Linked DNA regions of Tsuneonella mangrovi. The protein of the gene in region 1 binds, or shares a complex with, the protein of each later gene. Links are inferred from orthologs where the notes say so. Each region holds a gene or a part of one and is shown in the gene's direction. Other genes may lie near its edges. The genes, in order: uvrA and mfd.

Region 1 (15,087 bases):
GATGTCGTCGCCGCCGTTGCCGTGGATGATGTCGTCCCACGACGTCCCGTTGATCGTCTCGGAAGCGGTTGTCCCGTTTATCTGGGTCGCCGGGGCGACTACAATGTGCTGGTTGTATGGGTTGGAAAGCTCGAGCCAGCGGGACGCGAGCAAGAGTGATGCATCGGATAAACTGTCGCCGTTGAAATCGAACTGCAGGATCGTCTGATCGCCCGATTTCACATAGCGGTATTCGCCCGCTGTGTCGCTGAATGTCGCTCTGCCTATGAACGTGGTGACAAGGTACGAACCGGTCGTGTTGTTTTCGAGAGAGATCGTATCGCCGCGATCGAAGTCGGTGATGGTCGTCCCGTCGATCGCGTCGGCTGTGCCGTCCCAGCTAAACGTATCGGGGCCGCCGCCGCCGGTGTAGGTGTCGGTCCCGCCCGATCCGCTGCTGCTCGAAAACAGGTCATTGAAAACCGAACCGATGAAGGTGTCGTTGCCGGCACCGTCGAGCAGGCCGACGTGGATCGGGGACCCGGACGCATCGACCGTCTGGTCGAACTGCGCATCGTATTGGCCCAGGTTCAGGTATTCGATCGAGGTAGCGGAAAGCGTTGTCGCGGAACCTTGCTTCACCTGGACCGAGGAATCGCCGTTCGGTAACGTGCCGCCGGTAACAAAGGCGGTGGTTCCGTCCGGATTGAGCGCTTTGACGACAGTATCCTGGCCATCTCCTCCGGTGACCACGTCGTTACCCAGGTAGACGTCGAAAGTGTCGGGATATTGCGAGCCGATGAGGTGATCGTTGCCGCTGCCGGTCTTGATCCACACGTTGCCGTAACCGGCCAGCGTGGACACGAACTGCGAGGCGTTTACGGTGATGTCGACCGAGTAGGTGTAGCTAGGGTCCCGCGCCCAGATGGCGAGTTCCTCGATGTTCGAGTACGTGGTGTTGAATATCCCGAGGCTGTCGTAGACATGCGTTCCCGAAACCGAGATGGTCAGTCCGCCTGATGGCTCCGGGAACCACGGCTGGTAGTAAAGCGGGAAGAGCAGGACATCGAATCCGCCGCCGCCATCGACCGTATCGCTGCCCGGGCTGCCGACGATGACGTCGTCGCCATCAAGCGCATCGATCGTGTCGTTGCCGGTCGTCCCCTGAAGGGTGTCGTTGCCGGTAGTTCCGGTGATTGTCGCCATCGCTCAAAGCCCCCTACGGCTGGCGGAACAGTATCTCCGCTGCAGCCTGCGCGATCGTTGCTTATTGTTTTATCGGGAAAGTTCGGCGAGTCCAGCATCAATCATGCGCCGAGGAGCGCGCTCCGCCAACCGCGCTCGGATGAGCACGGCTGGACGGAAGAGAGCTGACAAGGTCTCGACGCCGCGTGCTTGGCCGACGGTCAGAGCACGAAATCGGTTGCCTGCAGGTCGATCTGGCCGGTGAGCCACAGCACGAAGTTTGCGGTGCCGTCGCCATTCGTGTCGCCATAGATGTAGGTCGTGTTGCCGACGATCTCGGCGCGCAGTTCGCCTGCCGTCGAACTGAACGCATCGGCGCCGATCCAGCTGAACGCCTGGTTGCCTGCGGTGGTCGTATCCGCGTCCATATTGTGGAAATCGATCACGTCGCCGTCAGACTGGCTGAAATCTGTGATCCTGTCGGTTACTGAGAGGCCCGCGCCCAGGTGTCCTTCACCGAACAGGAACCTGTCAGCGCCCAGGCCACCGACAAGCGTGTCGATACCCGGCCCGCCGACAATCAGGTCATCGCCGGTCTGGCCGTTGAGCAGGTCCGCGCCAACGCTGCCATTGAGGTTGTCGTTTCCTGCACCTCCGATCAGGGTGTCGTTGAGCCCGCCGCCGTAGAGCGCGTCGTCGCCCCCGTTTCCGTAGAGCCGGTCACTACCCTGGTCGCCAAAGAGCGCGTCGTTTCCGGCGCCGCCAAAGAGCGCATCGTTGCCGCCGCCGCCATAGAGTGAATCCGCCCCGGCTTGACCGCGCAGTTCGTCGGCACCGCCGTTGCCGAGAAGGATGTCGTCTCCGCCGCGTCCGTAGATCGAATTGGCAATCGCGTTGCCGGCGATTACGTTGTTTTCGTCGTTGCCGATCCCGGTGACCGCGCCGGTCATCAAATTGAGGTTTTCGACATTGGCCGACAGCACGACCTGTTCGGTGTAGGAATCGACCGTGTCGTTGCCCGCGTCGATGCCTTCGACGATCGTGTCGAACGCATCGTCGACCCGGTAGGTGTCGTCACCATTTCCGCCCACCAGCTTGTCTGCCCCTGCGCCGCCAACCAGCAAGTCGTTGCCGGCATCGCCGACGAGAAGGTCGTTCCCATCGAAGCCGTAGAGGATGTCGTCCCCGGCGAGCCCGTTGAGCCAGTCCTTCCCGGCGGTTCCTTCCATCAGGTCGTTACCGGCGGTGCCGAGTGTCTCGATGAGATTGTCGACCGTCACGATGCCGTGAGTAGTGTTGACGAAGAACACCGTCTGGTCGGGTGAAAGCGTCAGCTCCTCGCCCCATTGCAGGACGTTGTAGTCATAATTCCCGATGGCGAAGGTGTTGGTCAGCGACAGGTCGCCGGTGTTGATGGTCACGATCCGGTCGCTATCGGGATCGATCGCGTAGAGCTTGGTCCCATCGTTGCTGAATGTGAGGCCGGGGCTGTTGGCGAGAAACGCGTAAGTGTCCGCCAGGTTTGCGATGTAGTTGAAGTTGCCGTCGTAGAGATGGAACCCGCCGCCGGTTACGATGGCGATAAACCCGCTGGCACTGGTGCCGTAGAACGCTTCGACCCCGGCAGCATAACCATACACACCGTTTTCGTAGATCCCGTTGTTCCCGTCCTGCTGGCCTGCGCTGTCGATCAGGTAATATTCGGCCGAGGACAGGCCGAGTTGGCCGAGCAGGATATCACCGGTGGTCTTGGCCTGGGTGAGCGACGCGGCATAGCCGAGCCCGGCGTAGTACGATCCGGTTGTGGCGAAGGTATTGTTCTGCAGGTCGAGCGTCACCAGCGGTGCCCAGCCGCTCCATCCAGGCAGGATGTTCTGACTGATGATCGCGTGGCCGTTGTCGGTGAACGCGACATCGGCAAAAGTGTAGTCGCTGCCGTGGTTGGTGTAGGTCAGCGTCGTCGTTTCGCCGGTCGCCAGGTTGACCTTGTAAACTGCGGCCACCGTCTCGTTTGCGGGCCAGTTTCCATCGGCTCCTTCGACGAAGCTGACCGGGGTCGCTTCGGTAACCAGCGCGTATTGCCCGTTGGGCGAAATGGCGATGGCGTCGAGATCGTTGCCGATGTGCCAGCTCGATACGAGTTGCCCGGTGGTCCCGTCGTATCCGCGCAGGACGCCGTCGTTGCCCGCGACGTAGACGATGCCGGTGCTTGCGCGCACGGCGTAGTTTTCGCTGCCGTCACCGGCGGCCAGAAGTTCGGTCATTCGGATACTCCCAAAGGCAGCTCCCCACTGCCTTCCAGAGTCCGCAACTTAATCTCGCTAAACCGAAAGACAATCCTGAAATCGATCGATTGGGCTTTTCTTTCAGGTCGCTAGCGCGAACGGTCAAACCCCCGCCAACGGCGCCAAGGTTACCCCTCGTCGATCACCGCCTTGCCGCTGGGGACGGGCGGGATGGCTTCCGCTTCGGCGGCCGAATCGGTCCGGTCGACGATCTTGCCCGACAGCAGGAACACGAACGGCAGTGCCACCATCGAGATAAGGCCGTTAGTGATCGCCATCGTGCTGAACTGGAGGTGGAACTTGTCCATCGCCGCTGAACCCAGCCAGTCTGCCCCGAACAGCGAAAGGTTGCGTACGCTGACCATCAGCGCGAAGCCGAGCGCTTCGCTGCCCGCGGGGGCGGAGCGCATGTAGAGGTCGCTCAGCGCCATGTCGGCCGCCGCCCAGCCGAGGCCCCACAGGCTTTCGATCACGATCGCCTGGTGCATCGAATTGTAGAACGCATAGCTCATCTGCGCGAGCCCGCCGGCGAGGATGAACCAGAACAGCAGCTTGCGCAGGTTCCAGCGTTTGGCGGCATATGTGCCGTAGAACGTCGCGGTCAGCATAGCGAACGCCCCGTTGAGCAGCAGCATCAGCCCCTGCTGTTCGGTGGTCATGTGGATCACGTTCTGCTGGCGATAGAACAGAGCGGTCTGGATGCCCGGCGCGAAATAGAACAGGAAACTGAAACCGGCCGCCGCCCACATTGTCTTGGCAGCCGCGATCTTTTTCAATTGCGCTCCGGCATCGCTCAGCAACCGCGCGGAATCGACCTCGATGCGCTTTTCCTTGAGGAAGAAGATCGCTGCGGGGATCGGCAACAGCATGATCACCGCACCGGCTGCGCCGGTATAGCCGAACGCCATCGCCGCCAGCAGCCCGCCCACTGGGCCGCCGACCACGCCCGCCATCTGGTAGGCGATCTGGAACACCGATGCGAACTTGCCCGATGCCTTCAACTCCTGCGCTTTCTGCGTCATGTAGCCGCCGGTCGCAGTGCTGGTGATCACCATCGCCACGTTGATCAGGATGCACACCGTCAGCAGCGCGCCGTAGTGGTGCGGGGTAAAGATCAGCGCGACGAACCCGAGCACTGCGAGCACCGCGCCGAGCAGGATATAGCTGCGCCGCCGGGTGCCGTAGAGCGGGAAGGCGTCGGTGAAGATGCCGAAGAACGGCTTGAAGTACCACGCCAGCCCGATCCAGAAGAAGAACGCCGCGGTCGCTTCCTTGCTCTCGTGCAATTCGTTCTTGAGCAGGTTCTTGAGCGGGATCAGCCCGATCGCCTGCAGCTGGCTGAGCGTGACCGCGGTGATCCCCATGAACACCACGAGGAACGCGAAGATCATCTCGCGCTTCCGGGCGGCGGGGTCTGGCTGGGTGGATGCGACGGCGGTTTCGTCAGGCGACGACGGGGGGATGGCAGCCACGAAGTGCTCCTTGCATTGCGCGTCCGCAACCTCCCCCCTTGCTGGATGATGCGGATCTGATGGCAGCGACTAACCAAATCCTGTCGCAAAATGCGAATGGTTTTTGTCGCTACTAGTCAATGAGCGAGCAACGAAGCGATTGCTGCCGGATCGATCGATTGCAATTTGCGCCTCTCGCCCCACCTTGTCCGCAGCCGCCCGGTGTGGCGGGGGAGGGGGATGCCTGCCCTCTTGACTCATGCGAACATTACCGGAACACAGCGCTTCATGGCCCTCACCACTATTACCGTCAAAGGCGCGCGCGAGCACAACCTCAAGGGCTTCGATATCGAGCTGCCGCGCGATGCGCTGATCGTGGTCACGGGGCTCTCGGGTAGCGGCAAGTCGTCGCTCGCGTTCGATACGATCTATGCCGAGGGGCAGCGGCGCTATGTCGAGAGCCTTTCGGCCTATGCGCGCCAATTCCTCGAGATGATGCAGAAGCCCGATGTCGAGCATATCGACGGGCTTTCCCCTGCGATTTCGATCGAGCAGAAGACCACCAGCCGCAACCCGCGCTCGACCGTCGCCACGGTGACCGAGATTTACGACTACATGCGGCTGCTGTGGGCGCGGGTGGGCGTGCCGTATTCGCCCGCCACGGGCCTGCCGATCGAGGCGCAGACCGTCTCCAACATGGTCGACCGGGTGATGGCGCTGCCCGAAGGGACGCGGCTCTACCTGCTCGCCCCGGTGGTGCGCGGGCGCAAGGGCGAATACCGCAAGGAACTGGCCGAGTGGCAGAAGGCGGGCTTCACCCGAGTGCGGATCGACGGCGAGATGCACGAGATCGAGCAAGCGCCCGCGCTCGACAAGAAGTACAAGCACGACATCGAAGTGGTGGTCGATCGTCTTGCGGTCCGTGAAGGGATCGAGACGCGGCTGGCCGACAGCTTCGAGACCGCGCTCAAGCTCGCCGACGGGCTGGCCTATGTGGATCTGGCGGATGGAGTTGTGCCGGGGCGCGAGGGCGAGGAACAGGGCGGGGCCAACGTCACCGGCGGGCAATTGAAGGGCGCGGGGCTCCCGCCCAACCGCATCGTGTTCTCCGAAAAGTTCGCCTGCCCGGTCTCCGGCTTCACTATCGAGGAGGTCGAGCCGCGGCTGTTCAGCTTCAACGCGCCGCAGGGTGCCTGCGCGACGTGCGACGGCCTCGGCGAGAAGCTGCTGTTTGATCCGCAGCTGGTGGTCCCGAATGAGGCGCTGACGCTGAAACAGGGCGCGGTGGTGCCGTGGGCCAAGTCCAACCCGCCGTCGCCCTATTACATGCAGGTGCTCACCAGCCTCGCGAAGGCGTATGACTTCGACCTGACGACCCCGTGGAACGAGCTTGCACCCGATCAGCGCGACATCATCCTCCACGGCACCGGCGGGATGCCGGTCGCGCTCACCTTCAAGGACGGGCGCAAGGAATACACCGTCACCAAGCCGTTCGAAGGGGTGATCGGCAACCTCAACCGGCGCATGATGCAGACCGAGAGCGCGTGGATGCGCGAGGAACTGGGCAAGTACCAGACCGCGCAGCCGTGCGAGGCGTGCGGCGGCAAGCGGCTCAATGACAAGGCGCTGGCGGTGAAGATCGCGGGCACTGACATCGCCGAGCCCACGAAGATGAGCGTCACCGCCGCGAAGGACTGGTTCCTCGCGCTGCCGGAGAAGCTCACCGACCAGCAGAACCAGATCGCCCGCGCGATCCTGAAAGAGATCAACGAGCGGCTGGGCTTCCTCGACAACGTCGGGCTCGACTACCTCAACCTTGATCGCACCTCCGGAACACTGAGCGGCGGGGAGAGCCAGCGCATCCGCTTGGCCAGCCAGATCGGCTCGGGCCTCAGCGGCGTGCTCTACGTGCTCGACGAGCCGAGCATCGGCCTCCACCAGCGCGACAACGACCGGCTGCTCGAGACGCTCAAGCGGCTGCGCGATCTCGGCAACACCGTGATCGTGGTCGAGCATGACGAGGACGCGATCCGCAGCGCCGACCATATTGTCGACCTCGGCCCCGGCGCGGGGGTCCACGGCGGCGAAGTGGTCGCGCAGGGCACGCTCGAGGAGATCCTGCGGGCGAAGAACTCGCTCACCGCCGATTACCTCACCGGGCGGCGGGAGATCGCGGTGCCGGCCAAGCGCCGCAAGGGCAACGGCCACCGGCTCACCGTCCACGGCGCGCGGGCGAACAATTTGCAGGACGTCACCGCCAGCATCCCGCTCGGCACCTTCACCTGCGTCACCGGCGTATCGGGCAGCGGCAAGTCGAGCTTCACGATCGACACGCTCTATGCCGCCGCCGCCCGCCAGCTCAATGGCGCGCGTGTGGTCGCCGGCCCGCACGAGCGTGTCACCGGCCTCGAATATTGCGACAAGGTGATCGAGATCGACCAGAGCCCGATTGGCCGCACCCCGCGCTCCAACCCGGCGACCTACACTGGCGCGTTCACCAATATCCGCGACTGGTTCGCCGGCCTGCCCGAGGCGCAGGCGCGCGGCTACAAGCCCGGGCGGTTCAGCTTCAACGTCAAGGGCGGCCGGTGCGAGGCGTGCCAGGGCGATGGCCTCATCAAGATCGAGATGCACTTCCTGCCCGACGTCTACGTGACCTGCGAGGAATGCGGCGGCAAGCGCTACAACCGCGAGACGCTGGAGGTGAAGTTCAAGGGCCACTCGATCGCCGACGTGCTCGACATGACGATCGAGGATGCGGAGGAGTTCTTCAAGGCCGTCCCCCCGATCCGCGACAAGATGCATATGCTCAACGAGGTGGGGCTGGGCTACGTCAAGGTCGGCCAGCAGGCGACCACGCTATCGGGCGGGGAGGCGCAGCGGGTGAAGCTCGCCAAGGAACTCAGCCGCCGCTCCACCGGGCAGACGCTCTATATCCTGGACGAGCCGACCACCGGCCTGCACTTCGAGGACGTGCGCAAGCTGCTCGAGGTGCTCCACCGGCTGGTCGACCAGGGCAACTCGGTGGTGGTGATCGAACACAACCTCGACGTGATCAAGACTGCGGACCATATCCTCGACCTCGGGCCGGATGGCGGCGTGCGGGGCGGCGAGGTTGTGGCGGAAGGTGTCCCGGAAGACATCGCTTGCAACGAGCGAAGCTACACCGGCCAATACCTGAAACCCTTGCTGGACAGAGCGACCCGGGACAAGGCTGTCCTGAGCGAAACCGATGCGTAGCAGCGGTGTAGTCGAAGGGCCGGAGGCGGTGGCGGAGAACCCGCGCTCCTATACCGGGCAGTACCTAGCGGCGATGTTGGGGAAGCCTGCCCTGAGACGTGACGATGGGTCGAGGGAAGCGGCGGAGTAGGTTTACGAAGGATTACCTACATCATTTTCAAGGTCGTGCACTTCTTGTCCGAGTAAACGGCTGAAATTCCGCTCGATAGATTCTGCGTCGAACGTCAACACCTCCTCAAGAGATCGATCCAATAAGATAGCGACAACTTCAGCTTTAGAATCTAAATCATATGCATCGAAGTTAGGAATGTATATGGTTTGATCAAGGTTGAAGCAAATTTCATGATAGCTCTTAATAAAACGCTTGATCCTTGATCGGTTTTCCTCAGGAAGTCCGACTCTATCTAATTGTTTTTGCACAAAACTATCTAAGTGCGAGAGTTGCCTCATATTCTCTGTTCTTGAGAAAAACATCATCCATCCGCGCCTCTTTGCGTCGGAAATACATCCAGTAATCTTAAGGTTTAGCCGAAAGATAAGTCTCTCAACGTTACCACGATATCTGTAATCTGTGATGACCTTTAGAAGGTTATTAAACATTCGACGAAATGAACTCTCTCGCACAGAAATCATTTCGCGCTGGATATGATATCCCAGATAATCGACCCCGTCGGAGACATCATGGATCTCAGTCTTTCCAGATGTGCCAACTGCATGGATGGTCAAACCCAAGCGACCTAAGGCTCTTCTCATACTGTTTAGGCGCGCTGATGCTTCCGCAGTTGGAGAGATAAGGAGAATATCATCTACATAACGAAAGTATTGCCGAAAACGTCTTGTCTGGCGATCATCGAACCGAAGGAGATAGATACACGCCAGCGCTCCAGAAATGCTCAGACCCTGCGCGACACCTCGAACTTGAGGATCTTCGGCACTTCCAATGCGGTTTGTCACCGCGCTCATGCACAGTCCGCAAGTCATTTCATCCAGGCCGAAACGCGTCAATTCCGCTCGCAAAATGTCATGGCGAATGCTCGGGAAAAACTCTTTGACATCAATTCGGATGAATGAGCTATCTCGGGGACTCATTCGAAGTTGAGTTGCAACTCGATCTACGACGGCGTGTGGCGAAAAACCTGTCGACTGCGGTATTGCCGAATGAAGGATTTGGCAGACCGCGCGTAGCACCAATCTGTCGCGCACGGTGGGAATGCAAATTTGGCGGGGAGCTTTTCCGGCTCCTTTCAGCAGAAGCCTCTCTTTGTAGGCAGTAAAGGCATAGGTCCCGTTGAGAACCTTACGCCGGATGGTCTGGGCATTTTCTGTTAGATTCTCTTCAAAAGCGCCCACCCGAATACCGTCTTTTCCTGTCGCACGTGAGCGAGCTATTTTTTCAACGAATAGGCGTCTCAGATGGTCTATTTCGAAATGCTGCTCCGGACTGCGCTCAGTTGGAAATGCTAACAGGTCTTCAAGAGTAAGAATGGTCGCCAAATTACTGCATCTTTACGTACAGCGGAGCATACCAAATCGGCCCTACGAAAATGATGGCAATGGCTAGCCAAAAAAGCACTTTCCGCAGGATGGCGGTAGTGAGCGTCCAAAAAGAGGCGGGCACCTTGCCTTGAGTGTCAATGAGTTCTCCCTTTCGTAGCCACGTAGAGAGTATGACATCGCTGTCATCACGGGACGAGTGGTTCGGATACCGTTTTCGTGCTTCGCTATATCGCTTTAATTTTAATTGCTCTTTTACATTGGACTCCCAAATTTCTTGGAGTTCAAGGTAGCATGCGCGATATTCGTCTGCGCGCTTCTGCAAAACGCCGGTCGCAAGAAACACCGAGGAAGCAAAAATTGCTATGGATAGCGCTGCTAGGATAGTCTCGAAATGCGCAATCCCAACTTTGTCTGAAGAGACGGCGATGGTAGCGACGATCATTAAGAATGAGTACCAAATGATGAGGCTGTTCGCCAACATCGAATACAATCGATAGCGAGACTCCGCTTTGATGCGAGCCTTATATGTGAGGTAAATTCGATTAGATGGTCTGACGTCAGTCATAAGTTGGTGGGCGCATACAATGTAACACTAGTTCCTCTTTCGAAGACAGCAAAGCTCAGAAAACTCAACTGTAAGGACAGCCTCAAAGAAGCTAACAGCCTAAGCTGTTCCGCCCACCGAAGTACAGAGTACTGCGGGGATCGCAATTCAGCAACCTTCTGAATTGCCGCGTCAGCCAAAGCTGTCCTACACCCCAATTCCAATATAACTAACCCGGTTCTCTCCCTCTCGCTCAGGAGCGAACCATGAACGCCATCGTTGAACACGCCGACTTCGTCGAAGTCGAGCGCCCGCTGCTCCTCACGCCCGCCCGCCAGGCCGCGTTCCTCCAGTCGCTGGCCGAGTTCGGCAATGTCCGCCTCGCGGTGCGCGCGGCGGGGGTTTCCCCGCAGACCGCCTATCGCCAGCGGCGGCGCGAGCCCGCCTTTGCGGAGGCGTGGGATGCGGCGCTGGTCTCTGCCCGCCACGTGGCCGAGGAGGTGCTCGCCGACCGCGCGATCAACGGGGTGGAGGAGGCGGTCTATTACCACGGCGAGGAGGTCGCCACGCGGCGGCGCTACGATGCGCGGCTGCTGCTCGCGCACTTGGCGCGGCTCGACAAGCTGGCCGAGCGGGCGGACGTGGCCGCTGCGCTATCCCAGCTCGACGATGCGATCGACGCCTTGCGCGACGGCACCCCGCTGCCCGAAGTCGCGGTGCCGGAGGGCGCTGGCGCGGGCGCTCACACCGGCGCTCACACAGGCGCTCGTACGGGGGCGGGAAATTATTCGCAGGACAGTGTTCCATGTGTTCCACCACGCCCGGTGCCGCCGGGTGCCGACCCCGCGTGGGCGACCAGCGACGGGCTGCCCGACGATCGCTTTCCCGACGGATCGTGGTACCGCCGCATCCCGCCCGACGGCTATTGCGAGTGGATCCCCGACATGGACGATCCCGAACACTGGGACGCGGGGCGCTATATCCCGCCGGTCTCGCGCATCCTCAACGCGATGGAGGCCGCGCGCCCGCGCCGGGCGAAGGCGCCGCACGAGTTCACCGGCTGGAACCTCGACGACGTGGAGGCCGAGCAGATGGCCGCGTTCGAGGCGGGGGTGGAGGAATGGTGGCGCGTCGTCCCGCCCGGCCCGGGCGACCCGGACGACGAATGGGTGTTTGCCGCACCCGATGGCGAGTGAAGCGCGGGGGCTGGGGGCTTCGTCCTGCGCCTCCCGTTCGCCTCGAGCGAAGTCGAGAGGTGCGACGCGGCGTGTTTCGACTGCGCTCGACACGAACGGGCTGGGGAAGGTGCTGCGGCGTGTCTCGACTGCGCTCGACACGAACGGGCTGGGGATGGCGAATTGGGGAAGGTTGGATTCGCTCAGTCGTCGAGCAACGCGAGCTCGACTTGGGTGTGGCCGTGGCCGACCAGGCCGATCTCGGTCGCGGCGGCGCGACTGAGGTCGATCGTGCGGCCCTTCACGTACGGCCCGCGGTCGTTGATCCGCACCACCACCGACTTGCCGTTGCTGAGGTTGGTGACGCGCACGCGGCTGCCGAACGGCAGTGTCTTGTGGGCGGCGGTCATCGCATTCATGTCGAACCGTTCGCCGCTGGCGGTCGAGCGGCCGTTGAACTTGCGGCCGTAATAGGAGGCGACGCCGGTGCCGAGATCCTCCCCGGTGGCGCTGTCGTCGGCCTGCCCTTCGATCGGGGGCTGGAAGGTCGAGAGGTCGACCGCCTTGGCCGAAGGGATCACGGTGAGCCTGGGGGCGGGGACGGTGTCGAAGCTGGCGGCGAAGGCATCCGCTGCGTCGTCGGCGAGCACCGGGCTGGAAACCGACGCCGGGATCGCCAGCGCCGCCGCCAGGGCGAGGGTGCGCAACGTGGCGCGCCGCCGCTTGATACCGGTTCCGTCCATAGCGGGGCCGCCTTACGCCTGTTGGAGCCCCCGTGGCACCCCTTCGGAGGCGTTTTGCCCCGATTCCGCCACATTCGGGCGCGGATTCGGTGGCGCTGAAGGAGGATTCGATGGTGCGGGAAGGGAGCGGGTGATGGTGGCGCAGAGGCGGGCGAAGCGGGGGGCGGCAGACGTGCGGCAGGGGTCGGCGGCGCAAAAGAAATGGGGCCGACCCGAAGGTCGACCCCACTCTCACCGGCGCGTGGTTCTCCGAAGAGACGCTTGGCACCCCGTGATTTCACCGCAGCGGCCGGGGGCCGGTTGCGGCGCTTTCACCGGTGCTCGCACCGGCATCCGGTTCCTCCAGTTCTTCGTTCCACTTGCCCGAAGGCTTGCTTCGCGTTTCCCTCTTGGTCCCGAGGCCATTCCCCGTTCGGTCCGTCTCGATCGGCTTCGCGTCCTGGCCGAAACCTCTTCGCGATTCCTCGACTTCCCGCCGTTAAGAGCGGCCATGGTTGCTTTGCTTCGCGTTCCCCTCGAACAACCTGCCTTGCACTCCGCCGAAGCTTTGTTCATGGCCGGTCTCAGAGACCGCGCGGACAGAAGCCGCCATATCGATTGGTCTGGAATGTCTTCGGTTTTTCAGGCTGTTAGGCCGTCAATTCCGAAAGTCTCCCCGTCCTTTCGACAAGGTTGAGACTGCGCCGCGAGGCGATTCGGTTCAAGCTTTGCAAGGGCGAGTTATCCACTTGTCCCCGATTCCGCTGTGGACGCGAGTGGATAACTCAACGGTTCGTCGCATTGCTGCGCGGGAACGCTGCGCTGGGGCGGAAAATTACCGCTGGTCGCGCTTCGCCAGCAGCTTCAACCGCAGCGCATTCAGCTTGATGAAGCCTTCCGCGTCGTGCTGGTCGTATGCCCCGGCGTCGTCCTCGAAGGTGACGTGCGCTTCGGAGTAGAGCGTGTCGGCGCTCTTGCGGCCGACCACCTGCGCGCTGCCCTTGTAGAGTTTGAGCCGGACGGTGCCGTTCACCCGCGCCTGGCTGTGGTCGATCGCCGCCTGCAGCATCTCGCGCTCGGGGCTGAACCAGAACCCGTTGTACACCAGCTCGGCGTACTTGGGCATCAGCTCGTCCTTGAGGTGCGCCGCGCCGCGATCGAGCGTGATCTGTTCGATCCCGCGATGCGCGACCGCATAGATCGTGCCGCCCGGGGTCTCGTACATCCCGCGGCTCTTCATGCCGACGAAGCGGTTTTCGACCAGGTCGAGCCGGCCGATGCCGTGCTTGCGGCCGAGCTCGTTGAGCGCGGTGAGCAGCGTGGCGGGCGACATCGCTTCGCCATTCAGTGCGATGCCGTCGCCCCGCTCGAAGTCGATCTCGATATATTCGGGCGTGTCGGGCGCATCCTCCGGATCGACCGTGCGTGAATAGACGTAGCCGGGCGTTTCCTGCCAAGGATCTTCCAGCACTTTGCCTTCCGAAGATGTGTGCAGCAGGTTCGCGTCGGTCGAGAACGGGCTTTCGCCGCGCTTGTCCTTGGGCACCATGATCTGGTGCGCTTCGGCCCAGGCGATCAGCGCGGTGCGGCTGGTCAGGTCCCATTCGCGCCAAGGAGCGATGACCTTGATGTCGGGGTCGAGCGCGTAGGCGGAGAGTTCGAACCGCACCTGGTCGTTGCCCTTGCCAGTCGCGCCATGGGCGATGGCATCGGCCCCGGTTTCGTGAGCAATCTCCACCAGTCGTTTGGAGATCAGCGGACGGGCGATGCTGGTGCCGAGCAGGTAGTCGCCTTCGTAGCGGGCGTTCGCGCGCATCATCGGGAACACGTAGTCGCGCACGAATTCTTCGCGCAGGTCCTCGATGAAGATGTGGTTGTCGGGAATGCCCATTGCGCGCGCCTTTTGCCGGGCGGGCTCGAGCTCTTCGCCCTGGCCCAGGTCGGCCGTGAAGGTCACCACTTCGCAGCCGCGCTCGGTTTCGAGCCACTTGGCGATCACGCTGGTGTCGAGGCCGCCCGAATAGGCAAGGACCACGCGTTTGATATCGGACATTGGGGAAGCTCCGCTGGCAGTTGCGCGCGCCGGTATCAGGCCAGCGGCGGCGGGGCAATCGATTCAGATGTCCGATGTCGGTACTCGACTCCGCATCAGCACCTGCTAATATGCGCAGATACTAATAAGACAGGAGGAGAGGACAATGAAGGCAATGCATCGCATCGCGATGGGTCTGGTGCTGGCAGGTATTGCAGCGACCCCCGCTTTGGCTCGCGACCCCAGCGGAACCTACAAGCGGCCCAACGGCGATATCGTGAAGGTCTGGGTCAACGAAAACAAGCTCTACTGCAAGATCGAGAAGGGCAAGAAGGTTGGGTTCGAAATGTGCCATGGGATGGGGCCGCAGGGCGAAGACTGGTTCGGCAAGCACATGAAGCACCCAGGCATGCCCGGCTTCATGACCTTCAACGGGACCGTTACCAGCAACGACACCTCGATGAAGATCAAAGGTTGCGCAATGGGCAAGGCCTTCTGCGATTCCGAAATCTGGACCAAGCTACCGCCGCCCGAAGCAAAGCCTTCCGAAGCGCCCAAGCCAGCCGAAGCTGCGAAACCGGCAGAACCCAAGTCTTGACTAAGGGTCGGGCTCGATACTGCGCAGGCGCGCCGGGAGGACGATCCCGAGCGCTCCGGCGCGGTAGAGATAGCTGACGAGCATCGCCGTCCATAGCCCCGCTGCGCCCAGCGGGCGCAGGGCAAGGTCTGTAACCACGTAGAGCGCGGTGGCAGCTATCGCTGCGTTGCGAAACGCGCGCGACCACGTTGCTCCGATAAACACCCCGTCGAGCAACCACGCCGGCACGCCGAGAAGTGGAACCAAGGCAGCGAATGGCAGGTATGTCAGCGCGACTTCCTGAACATCCCGGTTGGTCGTCATGAGAGCGACCAGGCCGCTCCCAACCGCGAAGATCACGACAGCAAAGGCGAGGCCGGCGGCGAGGGAGAACTCTCCC
Region 2 (15,667 bases), 580 kb from region 1 along the record:
ATGTTGTCGGCGGTAAACCGCTGCGCCATTTCCTGGATGGCGAGCTGGTCGTCGGTAAGTTGGAACTGGCTGGTCATTGTGCGTTCCGTCACCCCATCGTCGGGATGACGAATGCGTTGGAGCCATCGCCGCCGCCATCGGGCCAGCGCTGGGTGACCTTCTTGGTCTTGGTCCAGAACCGCAGCCCTTCCATCCCGTACTGGTCGATGTCGCCGAAGCCCGAACGTTTCCAACCGCCGAAGCTGTGGTAGCTCACCGGCACCGGGATCGGCACGTTGATCCCGACCATGCCGACGTTGACCCGGCTGGCGAACTCGCGCGCGGCGTGGCCGTTGCGGGTGAAGATCGCCACACCGTTGCCGTACTGGTGCTTGCTCGGCAGGCTGACGGCTTCCTCGAAGTCCTTAGCCCGCACGATCTGGAGCACGGGGCCGAAGATCTCTTCCTTGTAGCTGTCCATGTCAGTGGTGACGCGGTCGAGCAGCGTCGGGCCGACGAAAAACCCGTTCTCGTGGCCCTGCAGGCTGAACCCGCGCCCGTCGATCACGACTTCGGCGCCTTCCTTCTCGGCGGTGTCGATCCAGCCTTCGATGCGCGCCTTGTGCTCCGCGGTGACCACCGGGCCATAGTGCGCATCGGGATCGGTCGAGACACCGACACGCAGCGCGTTGATCGCGGGGATCAGCTTGGCCTTGAGCTTCTCGGCAGTATCGTCGCCCACCGGGACCACCACGGGCAGCGCCATGCACCGCTCGCCGGCCGAACCGAACGCCGCGCCGGTCAGGTCATTGACCACCTGGTCGAGGTCGGCATCGGGCATCACGATCCCGTGGTTCTTGGCTCCGCCGAACGCCTGCACCCGCTTCGCATTGGCACTGCCGCGCGCGTAGATATATTGCGCGATGTCGGACGAGCCGACGAAGCTGATCGCCGGGATATCGGGATGGTCGAGGATCGCATCGACCATTTCCTTGTCGCCGTTGACGACCTGCAGCAGCCCCTCGGGCGCACCCGCCTCGAGGAACAGCTCGGCGAGCCGCACCGGCACGCTCGGGTCACGCTCGCTGGGCTTGAGGATAAATGCGTTGCCCGCCGCGATCGCCATGCCGAACATCCACATCGGGATCATCGCCGGGAAGTTGAACGGCGTGATCCCCGCGCCGATGCCGAGCGGCTGGCGCATCGAATAGACGTCGATCCCCGGACCCGCGCCCTGGGTGTACTCACCCTTCAATGCCTGCGGGATGCCGCAGGCGTATTCGATCACTTCGAGCCCGCGCTGCACGTCGCCGTGCGCGTCTTCGACCACCTTGCCGTGTTCGCTCGACAGCAGGCGAGCAAGATCGTCCTTGTTCGCCTCGACCAGCTCCTTGAACTTGAACATCACCCGGGCGCGGCGCTGCGGATTGGTCGCCGCCCACTCCGGCTGGACCGTCTTTGCGGCATCGACCGCACGTTGCAGCAGCGCGGCATCGCCCAACGATACCTGCGCCTGCACTTCGCCGGTGGAAGGGTTGAACACGTCCTTGGTCCGCCCCGAACCGCTGCCCGGGCCGCCGACCATGAAGTGATCGATATTGCGCATGAGTCTCTCCTTTGATGGGAGCCACGTGGCACTTCGGACGCGTGGCTGCAAGGTTCAAACCTGCCCGCAAGCCCTATCGAATTTGCAGCACGCAATTGGACGGCAAGACGACCAAATCGTCGGCCAATTGCGTAATAATGTTTCACCCCTTGATCTAGATCAACCACATCCTCTGATCGATCCGCCAGTGAGTCGGGGCGCAGCAAAAATCCTGGGCCGCGAGGGGTGGCCACTGCGGCGCTGGATTGATCTACATGAAAACCTGTCTAGCTGCTGTCGGCATTGCGCTGGCGGCCTTCGCCAGCCAACCCGCCATCGCCAAGGACGGAGGAAAGCTCCAGGTCAAGGTGCTCGGCACGGCAGTGCTGCCCGATGGAAAGATTACCAAGGTTAACACCGATCTGGTCGGGCTCCCTTCGGACCTACAAACAACCGCAAACGACAACTACGTTCCGACGATCGCAATCGAATATTTCGCGACTCCGTCGGTCTCTGTCGAGACGATCTGCTGCATGACTGAGCACGACGTCGATGCGACCACGGGCCTTCCGGGCGCAGAACTGGTCTCAAACGCCAAGCTGATCCCGGCAACGGTGACGCTCAAGTACCACTTCAACCCCGAAGGCATCTCGCCCTACATCGGCGCGGGTCCCAGCTTCTTCTGGTGGGTCGACAAGAACCCTGGCGCGGCCACGATCCCGCTAGGCGTCACCAATTTCGACATGACCAGCAAGTTCGGCGTCGCGCTCCAGGCGGGCGTGGACGTGCCGATCAATTCGAACGGCCTGTCGATTTCGCTCGACGCAAAGAAGTATTTCGTCAGCACGACGGCACGGTGGTACGCTGGCAGCACGAAGGTCATCGAGACCGAGCACAAGCTCGACCCGTGGGTGCTGAGCGCAGGCTTGGCCTTTCGCTTCTGAAGCAATCCGATAGGGGGAGCGATCGCCGGGTGGCAGCAATGCCCCCGGCGGTCTTTGGCGCGGCCGACTTCAGCCTCCGCGCAACAGCTGCACGCCCCAATCGCGTTCGAACAGGTAGAGCAGGATGCGTGCCGCCTCGCCGCGGTCGCTGGCGAGCCCGCCATCGCGTTCCATCAGCAGGCGCGCATCGTCGTGGGCTAGCGGCAGCAAGCGCTGGATCTGGTCGAGATCGGCGACCTTGAACGGCGTATCGCCCGATTGGCGGGTGCCGAGCAGTTCGCCGCCGCCGCGCAGCCGCAGGTCCTCCTCGGCAAGCCTGAACCCGTCCTGCGTCTCGCGCATCAGCGATAGTCGCGCCTTGCCGGTTTCGCTCAGCTCTCCGCCGCGCAGCAGCACGCACGCGGACTTGGCGCTGCCCCGCCCCACGCGCCCACGCAACTGGTGCAACTGAGCGAGCCCGAAGCGCTCCGCCTGTTCGATCACCATCAGCGTCGCGTTGGGAACGTCGACCCCGACTTCGATCACTGTCGTCGCGACCAGCAGTTTTGCCTCGCCGGACGCAAACCGCTCCATCGCTGCGTCCTTCAGTTCCGGCTTGAGCTGGCCGTGGACCAGCACGACGTCGTCGCCGAACCGCTCCTTCAACGCAGCATAGCGTGCCTCGGCGGCGGCGATATCCTCGCTCTCCTGTTCGCGCACCATCGGGCACACCCAATACGCCTGCGCCCCGCCCGCGATCGCCAAGCCAAGCCGGTCGATGACTTCGCCGAGCCGCTCGGTCGAAACGACCACGGTGTCGATCGCCTGCCGGCCGGGCGGCATTTCGTCTAGGCGGCTCACGTCCATCTCGCCGTATTGCGCCAGTGTCAGCGTGCGCGGGATCGGTGTCGCGGTCATCGCCAGCGTATGCGGCGTGACCTTGCCCTTTTGCGCCAGCATCAACCGCTGCGACACGCCGAAGCGGTGCTGTTCGTCGATCACCACCAAGCCGAGGTTGCGATAGTTCACCGTCTCCTGGAAGATCGCGTGCGTCCCGACGACGAGACTTATCGAACCATCCTGGAGCCCCATAAGGATGGATTCGCGCGCCCTGCCCTTGTCGCGCCCGGTAAGCAGCGCGATCTCGACGCCGGTGGGCGCAAGCATCTGGCGCAAGGTATCGTAATGCTGGCGCGCGAGGATTTCGGTCGGTGCAAGCAACGCGGCCTGCGCGCCGGCCTCCACTGCCGTCAGCATCGCTTCGAGCGCGACGACGGTCTTGCCCGAGCCCACGTCGCCCTGCAGCAACCGCAGCATCGGGGTATCCTGCGCCAGGTCGCCCTCGATCTCAGTGATCGAGCGACGTTGCGCCCCGGTCAGTGGGAACGGCAACTGGAGCTTGTCGCGCAAGTGCCCGTCACCGCGCAGCGCCTGCCCCTTGCGACGCCGGTTGTCGGCCCGCACCAGCATCAGCGCGAGACTGTTGGCGAGCAATTCGTCATAGGCGAGCCGATCGCGGGCCGCGGCGTGTTCGCCCTTGTGCGCCAGCTTGAGCGCATCGGCCCACGCAGGCCATTTCTCTTTCGCGAAGTGCCCCGGCTCGATCCACTCCGGCATTTCGGGCAAGCGAGTGAGCGCCTGTGCTACCAGCCCGGCAACCTTGGGCTGGGTCAAACCGCTGGCGAGCGCATAGACCGGCTCGTTAAGCGTGCCGAGAAGGCCTTCGCTGGTCTTCGCGACATGGTCTGGATGCACGATCTGGAGCATCTGCCCGTACTCGTCGAGCCGCCCGGCGATCCACCGCTTCTCGCCCACCGGAAGCTGCTTCTTCGCAGTGTAGCTCGCCCGCCCGAAGTATGTCAGCGCGCACACATTGCCGAGCGCATCGCTGGCAAAAACACGGTACGGCCCGCGCCCTGTCCTGCTCGCTCGGTGCTCGGTCGGGGTCAATGCCACGACGATCTGTTCGCCAACGCTGGCTTCATCAAGGTTGTCGACCGGGCGCCGGGTCACAAACCGGTCGGGCAAGTGATAGGCGACATCGCCCACCCGCATGAGCCCGAGCTTGTCGAGCGGCTGCTTTACCTTTGGCCCCACGCCATCGAGCGTTTCGACCTCTGCAAACAGCGGATTGAGTACGTCAGGACGCATCGCTAATCCCTAACCCGTTCTGGCGATTCTGCGAAGCCGACGGGCAGGACTTGTCAAACGATCGATTCGCCTGTCTATTGCTCGCAGGATGACGCTGAGGGGGAGGCAGTGTTTTCGAAACATCTCCCTGTGCGATAATGTCCGGACCGAACGGGTCGTATCTCCACTCAACCTAATCAGGGGGAATACGATGATTCGCAAACTGACAATCTCAATCGCAGCGGCTGCTACCTTAATCGGGGGCTCGGCCATGTTCGTGGCCAGTTCGCCAGCAATGGCCCAGGCCGCGGAGAAGGAAGAGGCGCGCACGACATACCGGATCGAATACCTCAAGCTGAAACCTGGCACCCAGCAACGCTGGATCGAACTGGGTGAGAAGTATTTTGGCCCGGCAACCAAAGAGGCGGGCCTCGATCAACCGAAGATAGTCTGGCTGACAACCGGTCGCTGGGATATCATGATGATGTTCAAGATGCCGCGCGGGATGGCAATGCTCGACAGCCACAACTCGCCCGAACAGACCGCCTTCCGCAAGGCAATGGTCAAGGTCGCGGGCTCCGAAGAAGCGGCGAAGAAGATCTACGACGAGGACCAGGCGATGACGGCCGACTCGATGGTGGTCTACGGTCACACGCACCCTTGATCGAAACACGAGAATAACAGACACGGGGTGCCGTTCGACAAACCGAAGGGCGCCCCGTTTCGCATGACCGACCCTGCTGCAATCGATTTTTCGACCCGCCTCGCCCGTGCGAAATTCCGCGCCTGGCACCGCGGGACGCGCGAGGCCGATTTCATGATCGGCGGGTTCTTCGATCGCTACGCTGCAAGCTGGGGCGAGAGCGCGCTTGCGTGGTTCGAAGCGCTGCTCGAAGAAGATGACGTCGACATCATGGCGTGGGCCATGCAGTCGCAGCCGGTGCCGCCTGCCTTCGATGGCGAACTGATGCAGGCAATGCAGAGGCTCGATTACGTCGATATCCGCTGAGGCGGTTGGAATTTCCCGCCGTTGCCCTATGTGAGGGCCCGATAACGACCCCGTCCGAACCCTCGGGCGGGTTTTCGCGCGTGCGCCAGCCACAGGAAACCCGATGCCCGATCTCCAGAAAATCCTGTCTGCACGCGAGCCACTGAATCTGTCCTCACTGCCACGCGGCAGCCAACCACTGGTGCTCGGCGACCTTGCCCGCGCCGCCAAGGGCCGTGCGGTATTCATTGCGCCCGACGATGCAGCGATGCGGTCGATCGCCGAGGCCGCGCAGTATTTTGCGCCGGAACTGGAAGTGATCGAGTTTCCGGCGTGGGACTGCCTGCCCTACGACCGGTCGAGCCCCGCACTCGCGATCAGCGCGCAGCGGCTGGCCGCGCTCCACCGGCTGCAGGCGGGCAAGGCGGGTAGCCAGCTGCTGGTGACGACCGCCAACGCCCTGCTCCAGCGCGTGCTGACCCCATTCCGCATCCGCGAGGCGGTGCAGGAATTCCGGCCCGGCGCGGTGATCCCGCACGACCAGCTCACCGCGATGCTGATGCGGCAAGGCTATTCGCGCACCGATACCGTGATCGACCACGGCGAATTCGCGATGCGCGGCTCGATCTTCGACGTGTTCCCCTCCGGCCTCGACCAGGGTTTACGACTCGACTTCTTCGGCGACGATCTCGAATCGCTGCGCACCTTCGATCCCTCGACCCAGATGAGCACCGGGGTGCTGGAAAGCCACCTGCTGCTCCCCGCAAGCGAAGCCCTGCTCGACGAGCAATCTATCAAGCGCTTCCGCAGCCGTTATCGCGAGATGTTCGGGGCCAACGCGACGCAGGATCCGCTCTACCAGGCGGTCAGCGACGGGCGGCGGCTCGCAGGGATGGAGCACTGGCTGCCGCTGTTCGAGGACCGGATGGCGACGCTGTTCGACCATCTTTCGGCCGACGACCTGTTGGTGATCGACGCCGGAGCGCTGTCGGCGGGCGAGGAACGTTTTGCGGATGTCGCCGACTACCACCGCCAGCGCGCCGAACACGCCGAAGGCAGCTACCGCCCGCTGGCGACCGATGCGCTCTACCTGACGAGCGACGAATTCAATGAAGCGCTGCAGTCGCGCCCGATCCACCGCGCTTCGATCTTCGCCGAGCCCGAAAGTGCGACGACGGTCGATTACGGGTTCCATTCGGGACGTGATTTCGCTCCTGAGCGCGCGCGCGGCGACAACGTCTATGCCGCTGCCGCCGAGCACCTCAAGGCAGTCGGCAAAGCGGGCAAACGGCCCCTGCTGGCGGCCTATTCGAAGGGTAGCCGATCGCGCCTGGCGTCAATCCTGACCGAGGCCGGTGCACCGACCGCGCTTGCCGATACCTGGCAGGAAGCGTTGGGGCTGGCCGCCAAGGGCAAGCCGGTTGCACTGGTGCTGCCGCTCGATACCGGGTTCGCCAACGACGAGATCGACCTCGTCACCGAGCAGGACGTGCTCGGCGACCGGCTGGTGCGGCGCAAGAAGCGGCGCAAGGATGCCGATGCGTTTCTCGCCGAGCTGTCGGCGCTCAATGCGGGCGACCTCGTGGTTCACATCGACCACGGCATCGGGCGCTATCGTGGGCTCGAAGCGATCCCCGTCGGACAGAGCAAGCACGACTGCGCAATGCTCGAATACGCCGGGGGCGACAAGCTCTACGTGCCGGTCGAAAACCTCGAGGTACTCAGCCGCTATGGCGCGGCGGAAGGCACGGTCATGCTCGACCGGCTGGGCGGAGAAGCATGGCAGAAGCGCCGCGCGCGCCTGAAGGAACGCATCCGCGAAATCGCCGGCGAATTGCTCGCTACCGCTGCCGCCCGCGCGCTGCGCAAAGCACCGGTGCTCGAAGCCGAGGAAGCCGGGTTCAACCAGTTCGTCGAACGCTTCCCGTGGGAGGAAACCGACGACCAGGATCGCGCGATCGCCGATGTCCTGCGCGACCTGGAATCGGGCAAACCGATGGACCGCCTCGTCTGCGGCGATGTCGGCTTCGGCAAGACCGAAGTCGCGCTGCGTGCCGCGTTCGTCGCAGCGATGAGCGGCAAACAGGTTGCCGTGGTCGCCCCCACCACCCTGCTCGCCCGCCAGCACTTCGAAAACTTCTCGGCGCGCTTTTCCGGTTTCCCGCTGAAAGTCGGGCGGCTCAGCCGCCTTGTCGGCGCCAAGGAAATGAGCGCAACCCGCGAAGGGCTGAAGAAAGGCGATGTCGATATCGTCATCGGCACGCACGCGATCCTCTCGAAATCGACCGAATTCCGTGACCTCGGGCTGGTGATCGTCGACGAAGAACAACGCTTCGGCGTGACCCACAAGGAAAAGCTCAAGCAGCTGCGCGCCGACGTCCATGTCCTCACGCTCACCGCTACGCCGATCCCGCGCACGCTGCAGATGGCGATGAGCGGGCTGCGCGAGCTCTCCACGATCCAGACCCCGCCGGTCGACCGGCTCGCGGTGCGCACTTACGTGATGGAATGGGACGACATGGTGATGCGCGAGGCGTTGCTTCGCGAACATCATCGCGGCGGGCAAAGCTTCATCGTCGTGCCGCGCATCAAGGACATGGCCGAAGTCGAGGAATGGCTCCGCGAGCACGTGCCCGAGGTGAAGCCGATCACCGCACACGGCCAGATGAGCCCGACCGAAGTCGAGGAACGCATGAGCGCGTTCTACGATGGCAAGTACGAAGTGCTGCTCTCGACCACCATCGTCGAAAGCGGGCTCGATATCCCCAGCGCGAACACCATCGTGATCCACCGCGCCGACCGCTTCGGGCTTGCCCAGCTCTACCAATTGCGCGGCCGTGTCGGCCGGAGCAAGCTGCGTGCCTATGCCTATCTCACCACGCCCGCCGACACCGTTCTGAGCGAAGTGGCGGAAAAGCGGCTCAAGGTGCTCGGCGACCTCGACAGCCTTGGCGCGGGGTTCCAGCTCGCGAGCCACGATCTCGACATTCGCGGCGCGGGCAACCTCCTGGGCGACGAGCAGTCGGGCCACATTCGCGAGGTGGGCTTCGAACTCTACCAGTCGATGCTGGAGGACGCGATCGTTGCTGCAAAGGCGGGCGACACGGGACTGGAACCGGCAAAGGACGCGTTCAGCCCGCAAATCACCGTCGATGCACCGATCATGATCCCGGACGACTACGTGCCCGATCTCGCGGTGCGGATGGGCCTCTATCGCCGTCTCAACGATGCCCGCGACCAGGGCGAGATCGAAGCGCTGGCGGCCGAGATGATCGACCGTTTTGGCCCGCTGCCGCAGCCGACCGCCAACCTCGTTCGACTGATCGAAATCAAGCACCAGGCGATCGCCGCCAATATCGCCAAGATCGACGTTGGCGCGCGCGGAACTCTCGTTACGTTCCACAACGATGACTTTCCCGACCCTGCGGGCTTGCTGGCATGGGTCGATCGGGTGGGTGACACGGTCAAGCTTCGCCCCGACATGAAGCTGGTGCTCAGCCGCGCATGGAGCGATCCGCAAAGCCGCCTCAACGGCCTGTTCCAGCTTACCAAGGGGCTGAGCGGGATCGCCCGGAAGGCGAGGAAACCCGCGGCATGATTTCGCCTGAAATGTAGGCGCAAGTACCTAGGGCGAAGTTTGCGCCGCCCCAACCAATCCCCTCCAATCTCGGACAACCACCGGCAAAGGGGGAACGTCGCCGTGTTCAGAAAGCTTCGGGCAACCGGGTTGCCGCACCCGATCGCCATCTTCGCGCTGGCCGTCGTGTTCGGCCTGCTCGCTTTTGCGGGAATCGAATTGACCCGTGACGACGGGCGGATCGCCGCTGTCTGGCTACCCAATGCAATCCTGGTCGCGGTTCTCCTGCGCGGCCGGGGGCGCGGAACACTGGCGTTTCTCCCGTTCACCTTCGCTGTAAACTTGGCGGTCAACATCATCGAAGGCGACGGTGCGGCAGTCGCTGCCGGATTGGCGTTCGCGAACGCTTTCGAAGTCCTGCTGGTCTGGTGGGGAATGCTCCGTGCCGGGATACCCCGTCCCGATATGTCGGAGATTCGCCACCTGGCCGTCTATTGCGTGATTGCAGGTATAGGGGCGCCTTTGGCGTCCGCGCTCGCGGCGGTTGTTGTCCTCCAACCCGGAACCGTCGCGAGCGCACTCACATTGATCAGGACCTGGTCGATTGCGGATTCGCTGGGCTTGCTCCTGCTTACCCCTACCCTGCTGATCCTGTCTGACGCGTGGCGATCGCGGAGGCGACCGACCGCGAAAGACCTGCCCGACTGGCTGTTCCTGTTCCTGGTCGGAACCGCCATCACGGTCGCGGTGTTTGCGCAGACGCGATACCCGTTCCTGTTCATGGTTCCTCCAGTGGTGGTGCTCCATGCTTTCCGCCAGGGAAGCCTGGGCACCGCGATCTCGATTCTCAAGATCGCTGCGATCGCGACGACCGCAACCGCCTGGGGCTATGGTCCGATACATCTCGCGAAGGGTCAGTTCAGCGAGCAGATCGTCGTGCTTCAGCTGTTCCTGGTAACCGCGTTCGTTACCGGACTCCCGATCGCCGCTATGCTCCATAGCCGGGACAGGATTGCCGATGGGCTGGCCGAAAGCGAGCGGAGGTTCCGCCAGATCGCCGAAGCCGCCCCGATCGCGATTTTCTGCGCCGACGCTGCCGGCAAGATCAACTTCGTAAACTCGACCTGGTCCCGAATGCTCGGCAGGCCGGCAAAGGACCTGATGGGCGATGGCTGGGTCGCATCCCTGCGCGATCTTAGCCCGTTCACGGATGACCCGGCATGGCAAGGCTTCGAGCAACCGGGCGACTTGCGCCGACGTGTCCTGCATTTCGAATCGGCCGACGGCAGCGACCTGTGGCTCGAGACGGTCAACAGTGCCGAATTCGATAGCAAGGGCAGGATCGTTGGTTTCGTCGGCGCGGGAACCGACATTACCGAACAGCGCGCCGCGCTCGAAAAGGCAAAACAGGCTGCGCAAGCAAAGGCCGCGTTCCTTGCCAACATGAGCCACGAAATTCGCACCCCGATGAACGGGGTGATCGGCTTTACCGACCTGTTGCTGGCGGCCGACCTGCCAGCGGAACAGCGCCACCATGTCGAGTTGATCGCCGAATCGGGCAAGGCCATGCTGCGGCTGCTCAACGATATCCTCGACATGTCGAAGATCGATTCAGGCCAGATGCAGATTTCACCCGAACCAATGGACCTGCGGCACAAGCTCGCTGGAGCGATCGCCTTGCTCAAGCCAATCGCGCAGGCCAAGGGTCTCGGACTTACCCTCGACGTAGCCGATGGCCTGCCGACATGGATTGACGCCGACCAGCATCGCCTGCGCCAGATCGTGCTCAACCTGGTAGGCAATGCAGTCAAGTTCACCGAACGCGGCAAAGTCACGGTCGCAGCGCAGATTCACGACACGCTTGGGGAACCGACTATGGTGATCGTAGTCGAAGATACCGGGATCGGAATTGCACCCGATCACCTCGCCACGATTTTCGACCAGTTCACCCAAGGCGACAGTTCGACCGCGCGCAAGTTTGGCGGGACCGGGCTGGGCCTGGCGATCAGCGCAAAGCTGGTCAAGATGATGGGCGGTGAAATCGACGTCACCAGCGAAGTCGGCAGGGGAACCCGGTTCACTGTGCGCCTCCCGCTTGTTCCGATTGTCGAACCGGCAATTCTCGAATCCGCGGCGCCCGAGCCCTGCGATCGCCCACCACCACAAGCTCGATCGCTAAAGGTGCTGGTGGCCGAAGATCACGACATCAACCAGATCCTGATCCGCGCGCTTGCCGAGCAGGCCGGAATGGCCGCGGACATCGCCAACGACGGTGCCGAGGCAATCGACATGGTCGCTGCGGCACACGCTGAAAGCGCGCCCTACGACCTGGTCCTGATGGACATGCAGATGCCGCGGATCGACGGGCTCGAAGCGACACGGCGGATTCGCGCACTCGGCTTCGGCAGCGAACAACTGCCGATTGTGGCGTTGACCGCGAATGCCTACCCGGACGATGTCGCCGCGTGTCTCGATGCCGGAATGCAAGGACATCTCGCCAAACCGGTAACCCTGGAGGATCTGCTGCGGACATCGGCCCAGCTGGTTGCTCGACCTGCGCCGGTTCGGGCTCGGGACAGCGCACCCGCCGTTTCGCTCGAGGACCGCTATCGGGAACGGAAACAGGCAGCATTCGATGCACTTGCCGACGCTGCCAGCGCAGGCCGGCTATCGCAGCACGAACGCGACGATCTGGTCGATCAATTGCACAAACTGGCGGGAACGGCTGGCTATTTCAAAGAGGCCGCGCTCGGGCGCGAAGCGCGCGCGCTCGAGAACGACCTTCGCAACTCCGGTCTGTCCGAAGCATCCCAGCTGGTGAACGAGCGCATGCCGAGGCTGCAACGCGCCGCATAGGCGCGCCTCGCGATCAGCTCGCCTTGGCGTTGGGCGCGTACTTTTCCATCAGGTTGTACGCCTTCTGGTACCACTTGCTGCCGGGATAGTTCGCCCCCAGCACCGCAGCGTACTTCTTCGCCTCGTCCGGGATACCGAGCGCGAGGTTGGTCTCGGTCATGCGGAACAGCGCTTCGGGCGCGTGGCTGGTGGTCGAATAGTTGTCGACCACGTTCTTGAACCGGATCGAGGCCGCCAGCCAGTCGCCGCTGCGTTCGTAGAAACGGCCGATCTCCATTTCCTTGCCCGCCAAGTGGTCCTGCACGAGGTCGAGCTTGAGCTTGGCGTCGGTGGCGTAGGGCGTGTCGGGATAGCGGCGGATCAGTTCGCGCAGCGCGGTTCGCGCCTGGTCGGTCACCGCCTGGTCGCGGGTCACGTCGCTGATCTGCTCGTAGTAGCTGAGCGCGATCAGGTAGTAGGCATACGGCGCCTCGCGGTTGCCCGGGTGGATCGAGAGGAACCGCTGCGCGCTGTCGATCGCCTTGGCATAGTCGCGCGCGACGTAATAGCTGAACGCACCCATGATCTGCGCGCGGCGGGCCCACGGCGAATAGGGGTGCTGGCGCTCGACCTCGTCGAACAGCGCGGCAGCGACCTTGGGCTGGTTGGTGTCGAGCTTGTCCTTCGCGGTGAGGTACAGCGTTTCCACGTCGCGGGCGACGTAGGCGGTGTCCTTCACCTTGCCGCCCCGCCCGGCGCAACCGGTCACGAGCAGCGAGGAGCCGACCACGGCGGCGACGAGAGCAAGCTTGAGCGGGCTGCGCGAAACGATCTGCATAGGCCGGTGCCTATAGCCAGCACGCACGTGAACGCAAAGTGAAGTTGTGCGCCTATCCCCCTCGCGCTTCCCCCATTTTCCTACACCCCCGGTTTTGTGCTTCACTCATTTACTTATGACCCGCCGCAAGGATAACCGCGCCGTCCGCACCCTCGTCCCGCGCGAGCAGCTGCCCGAATTCACCCCCGTCCCGCGCAAGAGCAAGCGCCACGACGGGTGGACCCCCGCCCGCCAGCAGGCATTCATCGAAGCGCTGGCCGATACCGGCAGCGTCGAAGCCGCCTGCCGCGCGGTCAACATGAGCAGCGTGGGCGCCTACCACTTGCGCCGCCAGCCCGGGGCGGAGAGCTTCCGCGCCGCATGGGAGGCCGCGCTCGATTGCGGCGTGCGGATGCTGGAGGACAAGGTGATGGAGCGCGCGATCCACGGCATCGAAGTCCCGGTGCTCAGCTGCGGCAAGCAGTTCGGCACCCGCCGCATCTACAACGAACGCACCGCGATGCTCATCCTCCAGGCGCGCCTGCCGGAGAAATACGGGATGCAGCGCGCCAAGGCGATGAACGGGCTCGACCGCCAGACCCTCGCCCGCGAAAAGCGCCGCTGGCGCAAGGAGTGGGAGCGGGAGCGCGAAGCCGACGAGGCCCACAAGCGCAAGCTCGCCGCCGCCCACGATGCGGAGGACGAGGAGGCGGTCTATGCCAGCATCGAGGCGAAGCTATCCAAGATGCACGAACGCTGGCTCGAAAACCTCAGCCCGCTCGCCCGCGCCGCGCACGACGAAGCCAAGCGGATCGAGCGGGAGGACGAGGAAAACGGCTACGACCCGTGGAAAGACCCGGACCACCCGTTCTACCTGCCCCCGCGCGGCGAGCAGGCGGGCGCGGGCGACCCCACCGCCCTCCCCGCGCCAGGCGATGGCGCGGAGCAAGGCCCGGAAGACGGCGACGCGGAGGCCGCGCCGGAGCAGAAGAGAATGCGTGTGTGGACGATGAAGGACAATGGGTGGGAGTGAGCGAAGGCGCACTTCAACGGTTAACGAATGATCTTCCCGGAAAGAAGCAAGGCGTTCGTTCGATCCACTAAGACGGGGAAAACTAGGTCCAACTCGGATATGAAATCCCATCTTGCCCTTGCAGATGTTCCGCTAATGTTTCACCTAATCTCACGGCAAGACATTGGAGGTTTGCTTGGCCAGTTTCCGGTTTATTGATTTGTTCGCTGGAATTGGCGGCCTTCGAATAGGTTTTGACGCCATAGGTGGACACTGCGTGTTTACCTCGGAACGCGACAAATACGCTCGCCGGACTTACCAAGCGAATTTTAGAGATAATCACGAACTGGGTGCGGACATTGAGCCCTATTCAGCCGACCCCAGCAGTATCCCGGAATTCGACGTGCTTTTGGCAGGCTTCCCGTGTCAGCCCTTTTCAATCGCGGGAGTTTCCAAAAAGAATGCTCTGGGCCGCCCCCATGGTTTCCTCGATGATACACAAGGAACTCTTTTCTTCGATACCGCCAAGATCATCGCTCATCACAAGCCAACCGCCTTCGTGCTGGAAAACGTGAAAAACCTTGAACGGCATGACAAGGGCAAGACTTTTGCTACAATTATGAATGTCCTCAAGAATGAACTTGGTTATAATGTTCAGTCACGAGTAATCTCAAGTCACCCGTGGGTTCCTCAAAAGCGCGAACGCATCTTTATAGTGGGTTTCAAAGAAGCCACTGCTTTCGATTTAAAGAACCTCAAGCTTCCAGAAACATCGCCGACTCTCGGCACCATCCTCGAACCACATACTACGGTCGATCCTAAATACACGCTCACTCCGCGGCTTTGGGAATACCTTCAAGGCTACAAGGCCAAACACGAAGCGAAGGGGAATGGTTTCGGGTTCGGTCTATGCGGACCGGATGATGTAGCTAGGACTCTTTCTGCGAGATACCATAAAGACGGGTCGGAAATTTTGATTAGCCAGCCCGGCCCGAGGCCGCGTCGATTGACGCCTCAAGAATGCGCTCGCCTGATGGGATTTGAGCACGGTGATCGGAAATGGATTATTCCAAAAGAGGTATCAGATACCCAAGCTTACCGTCAGTTTGGCAATGCTGTCGTTGTGCCTGTCGTCGAGTTTATCGCACAGGCAATGAAGCCGCATCTTTTCGGGGCCTTGGCACAGAAAAGGGTGTCTTCTAAGGCCGCCTGAATGGCGGACATCGTTTCTCCTGCGAAGCGCAGCCAGATGATGGCTGGGATCAAAGGCAAGAATACAAAGCCCGAGCTTTTGGTGCGTCGAGCTCTTCATCGGCGTGGCTTCCGATTTCGTCTTCACCAGCGCGAGCTGCCCGGTCGACCAGACATAGTTCTCCCACGGTTCAAAGCCGCCATATTTGTAAACGGCTGTTTCTGGCACGGACACAGCTGCAAATATTTTAAGCTGCCCGCTACAAACACGGAATTCTGGCGCAAGAAAATCGAGGCCAATCAAAAACGTGACGCTCTCAAAGAAGCGCAGCTTGTCGATCTCGGTTACAGAGTTTTCTCAGTTTGGGAGTGCCAGACGCGCGCAGGAACAAACTCGATCGAAGCACTGATTGATAAACTTACGAGTGATATTAGGCGGCCAGAATTACACGACCAAGATGTTTCTTCGGTGCCAAGCTAGCGCCTCAGCCGCAGGATGCTCATCCATGTTCTTCGGCAGCGAAATTTCCCGGCCATCCAATTGGACTAATTGAACGTTCCTAGCCAAGGAACGGACAACATGCGGGATGAGCAACTTGTAGCTGTCTGTCACTCCGATCAAACCATTGT

The links.
Region 2: the proteins of uvrA (region 1) and mfd are in contact, whole or in part, in a crystal structure (PDB 4DFC), measured with the Escherichia coli proteins. The link is inferred for Tsuneonella mangrovi from one-to-one orthologs.

Annotation. Positions count from the first base shown.
Region 1 is NZ_CP022889.1:1,068,785-1,083,871, reverse strand. What follows is about bases 4,859-8,340. They hold uvrA (excinuclease ABC subunit UvrA), read left to right. Parts: upstream 4,859-5,188; coding sequence 5,189-8,140; downstream 8,141-8,340. Other genes in these bases: CJO11_RS05330 (reverse transcriptase domain-containing protein), read right to left, coding at 8,273-8,340; CJO11_RS05340 (MFS transporter), read right to left, coding at 4,859-4,921. Outside these bases: CJO11_RS05350 (calcium-binding protein), read right to left, coding at 1-1,185; CJO11_RS05345 (calcium-binding protein), read right to left, coding at 1,386-3,428; more of CJO11_RS05340, read right to left, coding at 3,578-4,858; more of CJO11_RS05330, read right to left, coding at 8,341-9,634; CJO11_RS05325 (SLATT domain-containing protein), read right to left, coding at 9,636-10,202; CJO11_RS05320 (hypothetical protein), read left to right, coding at 10,448-11,377; CJO11_RS05315 (septal ring lytic transglycosylase RlpA family protein), read right to left, coding at 11,560-12,099; CJO11_RS05310 (argininosuccinate synthase), read right to left, coding at 12,914-14,131; CJO11_RS05305 (DUF2147 domain-containing protein), read left to right, coding at 14,277-14,708; CJO11_RS05300 (MATE family efflux transporter), read right to left, coding at 14,709-15,087. UniProt on the Escherichia coli protein: The UvrABC repair system catalyzes the recognition and processing of DNA lesions. UvrA is an ATPase and a DNA-binding protein. A damage recognition complex composed of 2 UvrA and 2 UvrB subunits scans DNA for abnormalities.
Region 2 is NZ_CP022889.1:495,119-510,785, forward strand. What follows is about bases 5,342-9,403. They hold mfd (transcription-repair coupling factor), read left to right. Parts: upstream 5,342-5,729; coding sequence 5,730-9,203; downstream 9,204-9,403. Other genes in these bases: CJO11_RS02400 (FAD assembly factor SdhE), read left to right, coding at 5,345-5,626; CJO11_RS02410 (ATP-binding protein), read left to right, coding at 9,306-9,403. Also shown: CJO11_RS02375 (acyl-CoA dehydrogenase family protein), read right to left, coding at 1-77; CJO11_RS02380 (CoA-acylating methylmalonate-semialdehyde dehydrogenase), read right to left, coding at 89-1,585; CJO11_RS02385 (OmpW/AlkL family protein), read left to right, coding at 1,840-2,508; ATP-dependent DNA helicase RecG, read right to left, coding at 2,578-4,638; CJO11_RS02395 (hypothetical protein), read left to right, coding at 4,913-5,281; more of CJO11_RS02410, read left to right, coding at 9,404-12,038; CJO11_RS02415 (outer membrane protein assembly factor BamD), read right to left, coding at 12,052-12,849; CJO11_RS02420 (hypothetical protein), read left to right, coding at 12,971-13,867; dcm (DNA (cytosine-5-)-methyltransferase), read left to right, coding at 14,043-15,059; CJO11_RS02430 (very short patch repair endonuclease), read left to right, coding at 15,060-15,518; CJO11_RS02435 (HNH endonuclease), read right to left, coding at 15,483-15,667. UniProt on the Escherichia coli protein: Couples transcription and DNA repair by recognizing RNA polymerase (RNAP) stalled at DNA lesions. Mediates ATP-dependent release of RNAP and its truncated transcript from the DNA, and recruitment of nucleotide excision repair machinery to the damaged site.